Regions from separate parts of the Psychrobacillus sp. Z16_25 genome, predicted to be linked through region 2. Evidence: riboswitches for the same ligand, from Rfam matches in the RefSeq annotation. Region 2 holds a riboswitch; the other holds the start of a gene.

Region 1 (7,810 bases), on a different contig from region 2:
TGAACTGTTCTGAGGAAAATGGCAAGGATTCATATTAATCCAATGACAATTCACCCAACCTTAATAGTTCAACAATTGCTTGTGATCTTCCAGAAACGCCAAGTTTTTGGATGGTGTTCGAAATATGGTTTCTAACAGTCTTTTCACTAATAGATAGCTGAATTGAAATATCCTTTGTAGAATTGTCCTCTACGAGTAATTGAAAAATTTGACGTTCTCTACTCGTCAATATTGATCGTTGCTGATTTCCATCGTACAATGCCATAGCCCCCTATCCGCTCTCCTTCTAACGTATGTAGGGTATATAGAGGTGGTGACGGCTACAGAATACTCTTTTCAAAAACTTTTCGTTCTTCTTCCGTCCATTTTGCAGCTTTTCCCGTTTTTCTTTCAATTTGTACGATCGTACCTCTTCCAGTAAACACAGTTTCATCTTTCGCATTTTTCGCCATATAATGAATATCTACAGAAGAGCCACCAATAGAATTCGCCTTCACATAAATACGTAGCTTTTCATCAAAGAAAACCTGCTTGACGTAATCACATTGAAGATCTGCTACTACAGGTATTTTTTCTCCCTTGGGATTCAACCAGTCATTCATTAGTTTGATATGTTTAAAATATTCAATACGGGCATATTCAAAATAAGCAAAATTGACGGTGTTATTTAAGTGACCGTACATATCCGTTTCAGAAAAACGAACACTTACCTCTGAATAAAAAGAAAACTCTTTCTCCCATGTTGCTAAATCTTCTATGTATGATGCTCTCATTACTTCATCCCCTTTTCCTTTGTCACAAAATGAATAGTTATTCATTTTTATTATTGTAACAAAGAAAGAAAAAAACTGCATAGAATTTTTTGTTCTACGCAGTTTTATATTATATTAGTCTACCATGTTATCGCTTCCGAAGAAGTTTCTAAACATTTGAACTGTTGTATCACGGTTAAGCGCAGCAATTGAAGTTGTTAATGGAATACCTTTTGGACATGCGATGACACAGTTTTGTGCGTTACCACAGTTTGCAAGGCCTCCATCTCCCATGATTGCATTTAAGCGCTCGTCTTTGTTCATCGCACCAGTTGGATGAGCATTAAACAAACGTACTTGTGAAAGTGGAGCTGGTCCAATAAATGAAGCACTTTCATTTACATTTGGACACGCTTCTAAACAAACACCACAAGTCATACATTTGGAAAGCTCGTAAGCCCATTGGCGTTTACGCTCTGGCATACGTGGTCCCTCACCAAGATCATAAGATCCATCGATTGGTACCCATGCTTTTACTTTTTTCAAAGCGTCAAACATACGGCTTCTATCAATTTGAAGGTCACGTACTACTGGAAACGTTCTCATTGGTTCCAATTTGATTGGCTGCGTCAACTGATCAATTAGAGTAGAACAAGATTGACGTGGACGACCATTAATAACCATCGAACATGCTCCACACACTTCTTCAAGACAGTTCATGTCCCAAGTAACAGGTGCAGTAGCTTTCCCCTCAGCGTTTACTGGGTTGTTACGGATTTCCATTAATGCGGAGATAACGTTCATATTTGGACGCCAATTTACTTCGAATTTTTCCCAATATGGTTTAGATTCTGGAGTATCCTGACGGAAAATTTCAAGCTGTACTTTTTTTGTTTCCGTAGCTGTCACCATGATTAATGTTCTCCTTTCTTAGAAGAATAATCGCGTTTACGTGGTGGAACAAGCGATACGTCTATATCTTCATAGTGGAAAATAGGCGCTCCGGTTGCTGGATCAAATTTAGCCATTGTAGTTTTCATCCACTCTTCATCATTTCGCTCTGGGAAATCAGGTTTGTAGTGAGCGCCACGGCTTTCATTACGATTCAATGCTCCTAACGTAATAACACGTGCTAAGTATAACATATTCTTCAATTGACGAGTAAATGATGCGCCTTGGTTTGACCAGCGTTGCGTATCATCCATATTAATATTTTCATATCTTTCAAGAAGCTCTTGGATTTTTTTATCTGTAGCCTCTAATTTATCGTTGTAACGAACAACTGTTACGTTGTCTGTCATCCACTCACCAAGCTCTTTGTGTAGCAAGTAGGCATTTTCAGTTCCACGCATAGCAAGTGTTGCATCCCATTTCTCTTGCTCTTCCTTCACTGCCTCTTCATAAATAGAAGCATCTAAATCGTCAGCATGAGAGTCTAGGGATTTCATATATTTTACTGCATTTGGACCGGCAACGCTTCCACCGAATACTGCAGAAAGTAATGAGTTAGCTCCTAAACGGTTTGCACCATGTTGAGAATAATCACATTCACCAGCTGCAAATAATCCAGGGATATTTGTCATTTGGTCATAGTCAACCCATAATCCACCCATTGAATAGTGAACTGCAGGGAAGATTTTCATTGGAACTTTACGAGGGTCATCACCTGTGAATTTCTCATAAATTTCGATAATTCCACCTAGTTTAACGTCTAGTTCATGTGGATCCTTATGGGAAAGATCAAGGTATACCATGTTTTCCCCGTTAATACCTAGCTTTTGGTTAACGCATACATCAAAGATTTCACGTGTTGCAATATCACGTGGTACTAAGTTACCGTATGCAGGATATTTTTCTTCTAAGAAGTACCATGGCTTACCATCTTTATATGTCCAGATACGTCCACCTTCTCCACGTGCTGATTCCGACATTAGTCGAAGCTTGTCGTCTCCAGGAATTGCTGTTGGGTGGATTTGAATGAATTCTCCATTTGCATAGTATGCACCTTGTTGATATACGATACTAGCTGCAGAACCAGTGTTAATAATAGAGTTTGTTGTTTTACCAAAGATAATCCCAGGTCCACCTGTTGCTAGAATAACAGCATCAGAACGGAATGCACGGATTTCCATAGATTGAAGGTTTTGCGCTTTAATACCACGGCAATGTCCGTTTTGGTCTTTAATAATACCCAGGAATTCCCAACCTTCATATTTTGTTACTAAACCTTCTACCTCGAAACGACGAACTTGCTCGTCAAGTGCGTAAAGCAATTGCTGACCAGTTGTCGCACCAGAGAAAGCTGTACGGTGATGAAGTGTACCACCAAAGCGACGGAAGTCTAAAAGACCTTCTGGAGTACGGTTGAACATAACTCCCATACGGTCGAATAAGTGAATAATTCCAGGAGCAGCGTCTGTCATTGCTTTTACTGGAGGTTGGTTAGCTAAGAAGTCTCCACCATATACAGTGTCATCTAAGTGAACTGCAGGTGAATCTCCCTCACCTTTTGTATTTACAGCCCCGTTTATTCCGCCTTGAGCACAAACAGAGTGTGAGCGTTTTACGGGAACTAATGAAAATAGATCTACTGGCGTACCTTCCTCGGCAGCCTTCATTGTTGCCATCAGTCCTGCTAGACCTCCACCGACAACAATCAGTTTATTCTTTGCCATTCTATCTCACTCCTCATTAATTAAGTAGTTTTAAAGTGTAGTAGGTTCTTATCTAAATGCCAGAAGCGCCTGTACACCAACTACAGATATCGCTATGAAGATTATTAAAGTTACATAAGTAGTGATTCTTTGTGATTTTGGAGATTGTGTAATTCCCCAGCTAATAAGGAAAGACCAAATTCCGTTTGCTAAGTGGAATGCCGCAGAGACAACCCCAGCAATATAGAAACCTAGCATCCAATTGTTTGCCAGAATTTCTTCCATCATATTAAAGTTAACTTCCTTCGCACCAATTGCTTTTTGGAAACGAGTTTCAAATACATGCCATGCGATAAATACAACTAAGAAAATACCGGTAAAACGTTGGAAAATGAATAACCAGTTTCTTAGGGTACCATATCTATTTGGATTATACTTAACCGTAAATGCGATATAAATACCATAGAAAGCATGGAATAGCAATGGAATGTAAATTACAAATATTTCCATCCAAATGAGGAACGGCATACTTTCCATAAACCCAACAGCATTGTTATAAGCCTCTTCTCCTCTTGTGGCAAAATGGTTTATTACTAAGTGAACCATTAAGAATGCTCCTACTGGAATAATACCAAGTAGAGAATGCAAACGACGCATGTAAAATTCGCGTTCTTTCGTCAACAAAATAACCCCCCTCAAATTGACATAAAACAAAAAGATTTATTATTTCGATAAAATAATTGTATCAATTTTGTTTATTGTCTTCATGTTTCGAATTTATGACATATCCATTGTACTCTCAACATTTTGGAGCGTCAAGGCATGTTTGGGCATTTTGCATATCTTTCCCTCTGTTTCCTCTATAACAGATTGTATCTTTTTTCACAAAGTATTCCTTTTCTCTAGAAAAAGTATTTATGCTAAAATAGAGTAGTAGTTTTGTTAAATTGCGTTGAAAGTAGGGTTGTACATGGGTGAAAGAGAAGAGTCCCAGGTTTCTACCTTCGGGTATGAGCTGTTAAGAGATCACGTTCTCACTTCCATTCTCGGGAAACATGAAAAAGATATTTTATATTGGGCGGGAAAAGATCTTGCTCGAAAATTTCCCCTTTATTCAATGGAAGAAGCTGTCTCATTCTTTCACGAAGCAGGTTGGGGAAAGCTTGAATTAGAGAAATCCACAAAGGATTCCTTGTCCTATCTTTTACATATGTATCATTTACCTCCTAGCGGAGTAAATAGATGCCATAGCTTGGAGGCGGGTTTTCTAGCTGAGCAACATCAAAAAATTGAGGGCTATCTGACAGAATGCTATGATGAGATTACAAAAAAGACAGGAATTGTCTCTTTTCTTATTAAATGGGATGCAAAAAGTAAATAACAAAGAAACTGCCAATCCATGATAACTGGATTGGCTTTTTTATCTGGAGCTTAGTTACTGATTGCCAAACCAAATTCCTCATGCAAAGCATTTGCCGCTTGAATCATATTTTCCTGTGGAACTACTACGGACACTTTTATTTCTGAGGTGCTGACCATTTTAATCGGCACATTTTCCTTTCTCAATCGATCAAACATTTGTGCAGCCACCCCCGGATTAGAGACCATACCTGAACCAACTATTGAAATTTTTGAAAGACCTACTTCAAAATCCGCAAAAGTAAAACCGAGTTGTCCCTTATGGGATTCTAAGACAGAAATCGCCTCCGCAAGGGATTCCTTTTTAATAGAGAAAGATACAGTAGGCTTTACACCGTCAATAATACTTTGGACAATAATATCCACATTTATATGATGATTTGCCAAGGTGGTAAATATGGAGGACAACGATCCATTGAAAGGCACCTCATATTCGATTGTTAACCGTACTATATCTGCTTCAAACGCTACTCCACGAACAATCAGGTTTTTTTCCAAATCTACTTCCTCCTTTAATATAGTACCTTCCCCTTCGTTATAACTCGCTCTAACCCTGAGAGGAATTTTATAGTTTTTGGCAAATTCAACTGCCCTCGGATGAAGCACACCTGCTCCCAAGTTAGCAAGTTCTAGCATTTCATCGTATTCTAACTGTTTTAGCTTTCTTGCATCTCTCACATACCTTGGATCGGACGTATACACACCATCCACGTCTGTATAGATATCGCAAATGTCTGCTTCAATTGCAGCTGCAATCGCTACTGCAGTGGTATCAGAGCCGCCTCTACCAAGCGTCGTAATAGCAGAGTCTTTTGTCATGCCTTGGAATCCTGCTACAATGACTACCTGTCCTTCTGATAAGTAGGATTGAATATTTTCTGATTCTAGTTTTTCAATTCGAGCATTTCTATGTACCTGGTCAGTTATAATGCCTGCTTGCCAACCAGTTAAGGAAATTGCTTTTATTCCAAGGGCATTTAATTGGATAGCCAATAAGGACATTGTTACCTGTTCTCCAGTTGATAGAAGCATATCCATCTCCCTTTTCACTGGTGTGTCCGTAATCTCTGCTGCTAGTTTTTCTAACTCATCCGTTGACTTGCCCATGGCTGACACAACGACAACAATTTGATGCCCCTTTTCTCTTTCTATTCGAATCCGTCTTGCTACATGCTCAATTTTTTCTATAGAACCTACAGATGTTCCTCCAAATTTCATGACAATTCTACTCACGTATTTTTCATCTCCCTTTTTTCTCTATGACATACGTCATCTCGGGTTAACCCCGAGTCTCTGTTGGGATAAAAAAAAGCTTTTCACATATTGTGAAAAGCTAACTCTCATACACGGTCAAAAAGATGTCCATTTGAGATAGCCCTCCAGAATATACATTCTGACAATCCTACATTTCTTAAACGCAGGACCAACATAGAATGAGAAAAGCCATCCTATATTTCGGCGAACAACCCTTTCCTCTACAATCGCAGGAACTTTTCTTCCTCCTGTAGATTACTCTTGTTGACTCGCACCTCTATCTTCACTGAAAAGTGAATATTAAGTTTTTACTAACATAACACAGTATTATTCGGAAGACAAGGAACTTTTTTGAAAATGCTCCACTAATTGTTCGGATAATTTAGCAGGAATACCAGCTTCCATAAATTCTTCCTTTGTAGCTGCTTCCATACGCTTTAAAGAGCCAAAATGCTTTAATAGCTGTTTTTTACGAGTAGGGCCTACTCCTGGAATACCATCTAAAGAAGAGGCAATTGTATGCTTTCCTCTTTGCTGCCTGTGGAAAGTGATAGCAAATCGATGGACCTCATCCTGGATACGCTGAAGAAGATAGAAAGCCTCACTAGTACGTTTCATTGGAATAATTGCAAGCGGATCGCCATAAAGAAGAGAGGAGGTTTGGTGCTTACCATCCTTAGCTAGACCTGCTATTGGAATATCTAATCCCAATTCATCCTCTATAATCTCCCTAGCCGCTTCTATTTGCCCTTTCCCTCCATCAATAATGATTAAGTCGGGAAGTGGAAGATCGTCCTTTAACACTCGTATATACCTTCTCCTTACAACCTCACGCATAGCACCATAATCATCGTGCTTTGCGGCAGTTCGTGTTTTATATTTACGATAATCTTTTTTATGTGCCTTTCCATCGACAAATACGACCATTGCAGATACAGCATCTGTTCCGTGAATATGAGAATTATCAAAAGCCTCTATCCGTTTAGGAGCAGCTATCCCCATTAGCTTACCAAGTTCCTCCACCGCTCCGATTGTTCGTTCTTCTTGTCTTTCAATTAAGTGAAACTTCTCTGTTAATGCAATTTCCGCATTTTTTTGTGCTAGGTCTACTAGGTTTTTCTTAGTACCCTTTTGCGGAACGATTACTTTCATTTGCAAGAGCTCCGTCGCAAGCTCTATATTTGTCGTAGCAGGAACGTATATTTCTTTCGGTTTAATATGCTCAGCCTTTGCATAAAACTGCCCTAGGAAGGTAAGAAACTCTTCTTCTGGATCACGATAAAGCGGGAATAGAGATACGTCTCTTTCTATTAGCTTACCTTGGCGAATAAAAAACACCTGCACACACATCCAACCCTTATCCACCTTGTAGCCAAAGATATCTCGATTTGTAAAATCATTCATCGTCATCTTTTGTTTTTCCATCACTTGGTCAATATGGGCAATCTGATCTCTATATTCTTTCGCCCTTTCAAATTCTAGATTCTCTGCTGCGTGATTCATTTTTTCCGTTAAGCTCTTTTTTACATCTCCATGGCCACCATTTAAAAAACTGATGATTCCTTGGATGATTTCCGTATAGTCATTGTCCTCAATATCATTCACACATGGAGCCAAACATTGACCAATATGATAATAGAGACACACCTTGTTTGGGAGCTTCTGACATTTGCGGAGGGGATATAAACGATCAAGCAGCTTTTTTGTTTCATATGCTGCATGGGCATTTGG
Region 2 (7,810 bases):
GCAAGGAGGTTAACACGTCATAGAGATCCTCTACATACCCAGTTAACGAGTTGTATTTTTGAAAGTCATAAAAGGATAAATCAGAGTTTCCAGAGCCTACATAATCAAATAAGACAATTCTATAGTCCTGTTTAAATGCGTGAGTAATATATCTCCACATTGTCTGATCACACCCAAATCCATGAGCAAAAACCAATGTTTTTTCACCATTTCCGATTACTTGTACATTGTTCCTTTCTAGCACATTCACCATATACACACCTCTGGACAGAATTCTTGTTCATCTCCATTTAAAAAAATAGCTCCCACATCAGTAAAGAAGGGAAGCCTATCAAGTCATTAGTATATTTTCCAAAAATATCTACTTCTAATATACTAGTTTATCTTATAATTTTCTAGTTGAATAAAGGAAATGCAACAATGCACCTATTTATCATCTGACTACTCTCTTTAAAAACTCCTTTGTTCGTGCCTGAGTAGGATTATTAAAGAGCTGCTCTGGTCTCCCTTCCTCTGCTATCACACCCTTGTCCATAAAAACTACTCGATGAGATACTTCTCTAGCAAAATCCATTTCATGAGTCACAATAAGCATGGTCAGCCCGGACTCCGCAAGCTCCTTCATTACCTTTAAGACCTCTCCTACCATTTCTGGATCAAGAGCAGAGGTTGGTTCATCAAATAATAGAACGTCTGGCTCCATAGACAACGCTCTGGCTATAGCTACTCGTTGCTTTTGACCTCCAGAAAGCTGCTTAGGCTTTGCATGAATATATTGGTGCATTCCTACTACCTGTAAATACTTAAGCGCAATTCTTTCTGCTTCTTCTTTAGAGCGTTTTAAAACTTTTATTTGGCCAACTGTGCAATTTCCTAATACAGTGTGATTGTTGAATAAGTTAAATTGCTGAAACACCATACCAAGCTTCGTTCGATAGCTGTTTATGTCTTGGTTAGAGGTTAAAATATTTTCTCCGTTATATATAATTTGCCCACCACTTGGCTGTTCTAGGAGATTCACACAACGCAATAAAGTGGATTTACCTGAGCCAGAGGAGCCGATCATACAAACTACTTCTCCTTTTTGGACAGAGAAATTTATATCCCGCAGAACCTCATGTGTGCCAAAGGATTTGCTTAGATGTTGAATATCAATTACTTTTTCCATTTCTACTCCTCCTTTAGTGGTTTTCATTCTTACTTACTGGAATAGTGAGCTGTTGGGGTTGGCCAACTATCATTGTGTAATTTTCAGGACCATCTAGCTTCCTCTCAAAATATCTTAAAATTAATGTGACTGCATACGTCATGACAAAATAGAGGATACAAGCTACAAAGAAAGACTCAAAGTACCGAAAGTTATTTCCTGCGATAGATTTTGTTTGGAAAAATAGTTCTGTTACACCAATTACGTTAAGCACAGAAGTATCTTTTATATTAATAATGAACTGATTTCCCGTTGCTGGTAAAATATTGCGAATTACTTGTGGAAGTACCACGTGGAACATTGTTTGAAAATGATTCATACCAATTGCTTGGGAGGCTTCAAACTGTCCTTTGTCTATGGAGATGATTCCTCCTCTAACTATTTCAGCCATGTAAGCTCCCGTGTTTATGGAAACAATCAGTAAGGCAGCTACTAAAGTATGCAGGTTCCATCCAAAGGCTAAAGCGGAGCCATAAAAGATAACCATCGCTTGTACAATCATAGGTGTTCCTCTAAAGAACTCTATATAAGCTGATAAAAAGAAATTGATACATGTTAAAATAAATTTCTTAATACCTCTTGAAGGCTTTGGAATTGTACGAATAACCCCAGTAAGTAAGCCAATCGCCCCTCCAATAATGGTTCCTATAATAGAGATTAGCAAGGTAATGCCGGCGCCTCGAAGAAACATTGGCCAGTAATTTGTTACGATTGATATGATCCACTCTACACTCATGTTTTCCCCCTATTTAAGACATTCGTTCGTTTATCTGTTTAAAAACCAGCTACTAATTTAGGCAGCTGGTCCATCTTTTTTATTCAGCTGCTGGCTGATTAAGTATTGCTGTATCCATCAGCTTTTGACGTTCTTCTTCACTTATTCCAGCTAGAATCTCATTAATTTTATCGATATCTGGATTTCCTTTTTGCAATCCAACAGCTGTAGCTGTTTCTACTGGATCTGCTTTAAAACCTTCAGTAAACTCTATCATCACAAAGTTTTCATTTGCAGTGGATGCACTTACTCCCTCTGGCCGCTCCGATACATAGCCATCAATCATGCCAGATTCTAGGGCTACTCTCATTGCAGGGAAATTATCAGATGCAGGCTGCTTCTTTACTCCATTGATTTGATCAATCACATTATAATGAGAGGTATTTAATTGTCCCGTTATTTTAGCACCTTTAAAGTCCTGAATAGAGGTTGCTTCCTCATAAGCACTACCCTTTTTTACGACCATGACAAAATTAGAGGTATAGTAATTATCGGAGAAATCAATCGTTTTCTTTCTTTCTTCCGTTGGAGACATTCCGGCAATAATAGCATCAATTTTTCCAGAAGTTAAAGCTGGAACTAAGCCATCCCATTCTAATTTCACCACTTCTAATTCTCTTCCAAGCCCTTCTGCAATTCTTTTAGCAATTTCTACATCATAGCCTCCTGCGTATTCTGCAGCTCCATTAATTTTTATTGCTCCATTTGACTCATCCATTTGCGTCCAGTTAAAAGGAGGATATCCTGCTTCTAAGCCAATTCGAAACACTTCTTTTTCCTCGCTAGCACTAGCATTTCCTGTCTCTTCTTGATTAGATGTACCGCATGACGCTAATAGCATGGTAGCAATTAGAATGGTTAAGAAAATAGTTATCTTGTTTTTCATGTCTATGAATCTCCTTTTTTATAAATGATATGTTCCAAGCAATAAAAAAAGGACAAACATACAAAAAAAGCCCTGAGATGAACTCAGGTCCGTTATGTATGGTTGCCCAGAATTCCTCTACTTTTCCCTAATGAGATAGCACACCATGAGAAACCGGGATGTTTCACATGGACAGTCCTACAGTTATTCACTGTAGACCCAGCATGTAATAACGAGATTATTACACACTTCGGCGACATTTCCTTCTTCCTAGCATCATGGCTTTCTCCTGCTCCTCTAGGAACTGTTAAATATCGCGCCTCTACCTCACTTATGTAAGCGAGGTTTTATTCAATTATTGTTCATAGTCTACATGACCATTTTCTATCTGTCAATGATTCTTTATTACATTTTTTTCTTTTTAATCCATATATAAATTCATATTTCCATTAATTTTCTTCTACTTTTTAATTAATTTCTCCTTTACCAATCTCTCTTTATTCTCCAAGTTGAAGGTTCCTGGGGTATGAGTTGGCAGAGAACCACTTCCTCCTATAATTTCCTCCTCATACTCATAGACATATGCCATTAAATGCTGATTGTCTACCGTTTTTTCCTTAAGTTTATATTCATATCTTGTTATTTCTTTTCCGTTATATTGCTCGATAAACGTCACACCACTTGCTCGATAATTTTCAAGCATCTCTTCCGGAACATCTAATATATACTTTTTTACTTCACCCGACGCCTTTATCTCCCAGCCTAACGAGGATAGGTATTCTTGGTGAGATTCGTTTATACTTTCACATCCAGCGACCAGGAATAGTAACAAAATAAACAGTAGCTTTTTCATTTTTCAGCTCCTATACACAGTTACTATAATAGACGCAATAAAGGAAAGAAACGTTACATACAAAATGACTGCTTACCATAAAAATGAGTAGAGAAAGCGACTATATCTTTCTCTACTCACCACTTTTTTATCGCCACTTTTCATCTAATATATTAAAGGTTAAACGCTCGGGTTTGACGTAGTCATCTGGATCCGATAAGAATATAAGCTCGGGAATATTTCCTGAAAGGTTGTCCAGCTCCTTTTCAAGAGCTTCACGATAGTTTTCTGCGCTAGTAGTAATTGGTGGAGACCAATTATCATGGTGGGTAGGCACAAACACCTTAGGATTTAAAGCCTCTATATACATTCGCGGGTCTCTTAACCCATTTGTATATAGGTTAAAGCCCATAATCGCTCCTAGCTGAACATCTGTCTCAGATAAAGAAGCTAGAATGTTTGTTAACTCTGGTGCCTCTTCTTTAATTGGTCCAGCAGAATCATTCCAAGCAAAGGTAAACTCTCCTACTTGGAATTGGTACATGACCGTACCTCCCTCGTCTTCCCCTACAGAAGCAAGTAATTCCTTTATATCCCCCTTAGGAGCCTCACTGTTTCTATCTTTCTTTGAAAATAGCGGAGCTGATTGGTCATCTGTATCTGGTAGCTCTAGAGCTGAATGAACGTGAGAAATCGCTGTAATTTTTACACCCTCTAGAAATTTAAGTTTTTGAATCGCCCCAGGAGCCGAATCCGCTTTTATCGCTTCTACGCAATTTATAGCAGCTTCGGTCTCTACATCCTGTTTTATTTGCTCACAATGATCTGGAGTGCCTACTAATGTGGCCCCTGTCTTTTCTATTATCTCCGCCGCATGATCTGCATGATCAAAATGAGAATGCCCGATGAAGATTGCTTCTGGCTGAAGAGCAGCTAGCTCCTCGGCAGTTGCAGGAACATAGTTAGAATCCTCTCCAGGTATCCATGCATCCAGTAAAATGACTTGGCCATTTACAGCCACGGCAAAATTGGAGACCCCTACCCATGAGAAAATTACTTGATCGGGGCTAATTTTACCGGTGTTCTCATCTACATACCGCTTGCCAAAGAACTTCTTTCTAGCTTCTATCATCTGCATTTCCTCATCACTCTTGGATTCTACCTCCTCTATCTGCATGCTGACAAAACCAACACTTATTATCCCAAACAGAATAACTACAAGGTAACGACGAAGTTGCAAAGAATCTACCTCCTCTTCTGCTTTCCCGTTCTATAATGTGTCCTTCCTATTCCCGAGTAAACTCAAAACAAACCTTTTCTGGGTACTTGTCATAGCTTTGTAACTTACTTTTTAAGCTGTTAATCAAATAAAAAACCTCTCTAAAAAGTCGATGACTAATTAGAGAGGTTCTCAACCCTGTTTTTTTCTATATATGTTTTTATCTACTTCTTCTATCTCCCCATGCGAGCATCGGAGGAGCAGGGTAAATAGCATATATCTATCAAAGAAGGAAAGATTGTCCCATAATTTTTCTACTTATGGGATATCCCTTTTCCCTTACTTTTGTATAAACATTTGTGTCCAGTAGTGACCGTCTTTTACATACCCGATTCCAATATGAGTATAATTTTTATTTAAAATATTGGCACGATGACCTTCACTATTCATCCATGCATTAACTACTGCTTGAGCAGAACGTTGCCCCATAGCAATGTTTTCGCCCGCCGACTTATAGTTAATACCGAAATTTTTCAACATAGTAAATGGGGAACCGTAAGTTGGGCTTGTATGACTAAAGTAATTCTTATCATGCATATCCTGAGATTTATATTTTGCTACTCTTGCAAGCTCCCAATCATATTTTAAGGAGGACAAGCCAGCTTTTGTACGCTCCGCATTTACTAAGCGAATAACCTCTTGCTCTACTGAATATTCTTGGTTGCTTGGTACATTTATTTTTTGTCCTGGATAAATTAAATTGATATTACTAATCTGAGGATTTGCTTCAATCAATTCAGATATCCCTGTTTCTGTTTTTACAGCAATCTTCCAAAGAGTATCTCCTGATACTACTGTATATGTGTTTGCCGCCATAGCAGAAAGAGGTAATAGTAATGATAATAGTGAAGCTAGAATAATTTTCTTTAGCATTCTATCAATCCTTTCATTTTTTATACCTCCATACTAAAGTAATAATTTCACCTACTCACACCAAAATATTTGGAAGAAATTTTACAGTTAGATTACAGAGAAAGCTATATGCTTCAAAAAGGTGGAAAGGTCAAAAGTTTAGACCCTTCCATTTATGTAATACGAATGTAATATAAAGCTTTTGGTAATTCTTTCTCGACCATAATATGGATAAACTAAGCCTAATAAAAACACGCACGATATCCACTGGATTAATCGTACGTGTTTACTTCAATGTAGATATTCATTTGTACTAGTCTAGAATAGATGTATTTGAAAACTTAAAAGAGTTGTGCCAATACTCCATCTAAAGGGTGAATCTTGATAGAGTAGTTTGCATTTCTTCTGCTAAGTGTGCAAGAGACTGAGCTGCTGCTGTAACTTCTTCGATTGTTTGTAATTGATTTTCGCTAATTTGAGTATTATTTCTACTTACTTTTGAGCCTTCCTCAGCCAATTCTTTTACAACTTCAATAGACTCTACAATTTGCTCACTTCCCGCTGACATTTGGTTAATAGAGGCAGCTACCTCTTGAACTCTTTCACTTACCTCTGTCACTCGCTCATTAATGGTCTTAAATAGTTCCCCAAACTTTTGGGTTGTCTCCACCCCACTTACCACCTTAGCAGTTCCACTTTGCATGGAGGATACAGCCTGCTCTGTTTCCTTCTGTATAGACATAATGAGCTCTGAAATCTGTTGTGCAGAAGTAGTAGATTGTTCTGCTAATTTTCTAACCTCGTCGGCCACAACAGCAAATCCCTTACCATGCTCTCCAGCACGCGCTGCTTCAATCGCAGCGTTCAATGCAAGAAGATTCGTTTGGCTAGATATTTCCGTTATAATAGAAACAATGCTCACGATCTCCTTTGATCTGTTACCTAGACTTGTAATAATTTTTGCTGTGTCTTGGACTGTGTGATGGATGTCATTCATCTGATGAATCACATTTCTTACACTACTTGCTCCATTAGCAGAAAGCTCTAATGTGCTAGTTGTTAAACCAGAAACTTCTTCGCTATGTGCTGCTATCTGCTGTATGCCTGCTGACATTTGGTTAATGGCTGTCGCTGCACCATTGATACTATTTAACTGCTCCTCTGAACCAATGGCCATCTGTTCGGTTTTTTCCGCTATTTCCTTAGCAGAATGATTACTTTCCTCTGCACTTGCTAGCAGCTCTTCTGAAGATGCCGTTAAAGTAGCAGATGAAAGATTCACTTGATCTACCATCGAACGGAGAGAGTCCACCATGTCATTAAAGCTATTGCTTAGTTGACCTAATTCATCATAAGAATGCACTTCTATTTGTTCGTTAAGATTCCCGCTATTAATTTTTTCTGTTGCACTCATTAAACGTTTTAATGGACGAAGTATAGATCTTAGAATAAGGGTAACAAGAAGCGCTCCACCTATAAAAGCAATTCCAATGACAGTTAATGTATTTACAAGAATAGAGCTTGCTTCTTCCGTAATTTCCTTCGAATACATTGTTCCAGATATTTTCCATCCAGTAAGCTCATTCGTGGTAAACATTAGCTTCTTCTCTTCTTTTTCTAGCATATATTCTGTCGTGCCTGATTCATGCTCAAACATATACTTATGCTCTGCATTATTAGCTGGTGCTCCTACTGGTTGATTAGGATGGATAAGGAATTTACTATTCTGGTCGAGAACCTGAGGATATCCTTCATTCCCTATCTTGGCTTTATTGATCATTTCCTTCAATTGATCAATTTTCATTTCAAAAGCAACTACACCACTACCATCGGTTAGTTTTTTCGATAAAGTAATGAAAGCAGCTTGTGAATCTTCTTTTGTAAATGGTTCACTTATATATACTTTAGAAGGATCGTTATTTGCTTGTTTATACCATTCTTGCGAAGTGGCTATCCTATCAGAGTTTGTGGAAGAGCTAATAATCGTTCCATCGGTGGTA

The links. A riboswitch is a leader RNA that binds a small molecule or an ion and turns the genes downstream of it on or off. The one in region 2 is predicted to bind lysine.
Region 1: it holds a riboswitch for lysine, as region 2 does, so the genes downstream of both, AC1VU3_RS10905 (aspartate kinase) here and AC1VU3_RS07405 (transporter substrate-binding domain-containing protein) in region 2, are expected to answer to the same signal.

What each region holds. Positions count from the first base shown of each region.
Region 1 is NZ_JBXEOV010000009.1:45,835-53,644, forward strand. Features, by position in the region: gene AC1VU3_RS10875 (helix-turn-helix domain-containing protein) at 35-259, opposite strand; gene AC1VU3_RS10880 (acyl-CoA thioesterase) at 321-773, opposite strand; gene sdhB (succinate dehydrogenase iron-sulfur subunit) at 888-1,664, opposite strand; gene sdhA (succinate dehydrogenase flavoprotein subunit) at 1,667-3,427, opposite strand; gene AC1VU3_RS10895 (succinate dehydrogenase cytochrome b558 subunit) at 3,476-4,087, opposite strand; gene AC1VU3_RS10900 (YslB family protein) at 4,377-4,787, shown strand; gene AC1VU3_RS10905 (aspartate kinase) at 4,838-6,058, opposite strand; lysine riboswitch at 6,190-6,367, opposite strand; gene uvrC (excinuclease ABC subunit UvrC) at 6,407-7,810, opposite strand, start outside.
Region 2 is NZ_JBXEOV010000005.1:67,961-75,770, reverse strand. Features, by position in the region: gene AC1VU3_RS07420 (alpha/beta fold hydrolase) at 1-253, opposite strand, end outside; gene AC1VU3_RS07415 (amino acid ABC transporter ATP-binding protein) at 434-1,168, opposite strand; gene AC1VU3_RS07410 (amino acid ABC transporter permease) at 1,182-1,943, opposite strand; gene AC1VU3_RS07405 (transporter substrate-binding domain-containing protein) at 2,023-2,868, opposite strand; lysine riboswitch at 2,997-3,180, opposite strand; gene AC1VU3_RS07400 (hypothetical protein) at 3,308-3,700, opposite strand; gene AC1VU3_RS07395 (MBL fold metallo-hydrolase) at 3,828-4,919, opposite strand; gene safA (SafA/ExsA family spore coat assembly protein) at 5,238-5,831, opposite strand; gene AC1VU3_RS07385 (methyl-accepting chemotaxis protein) at 6,178-7,810, opposite strand, start outside.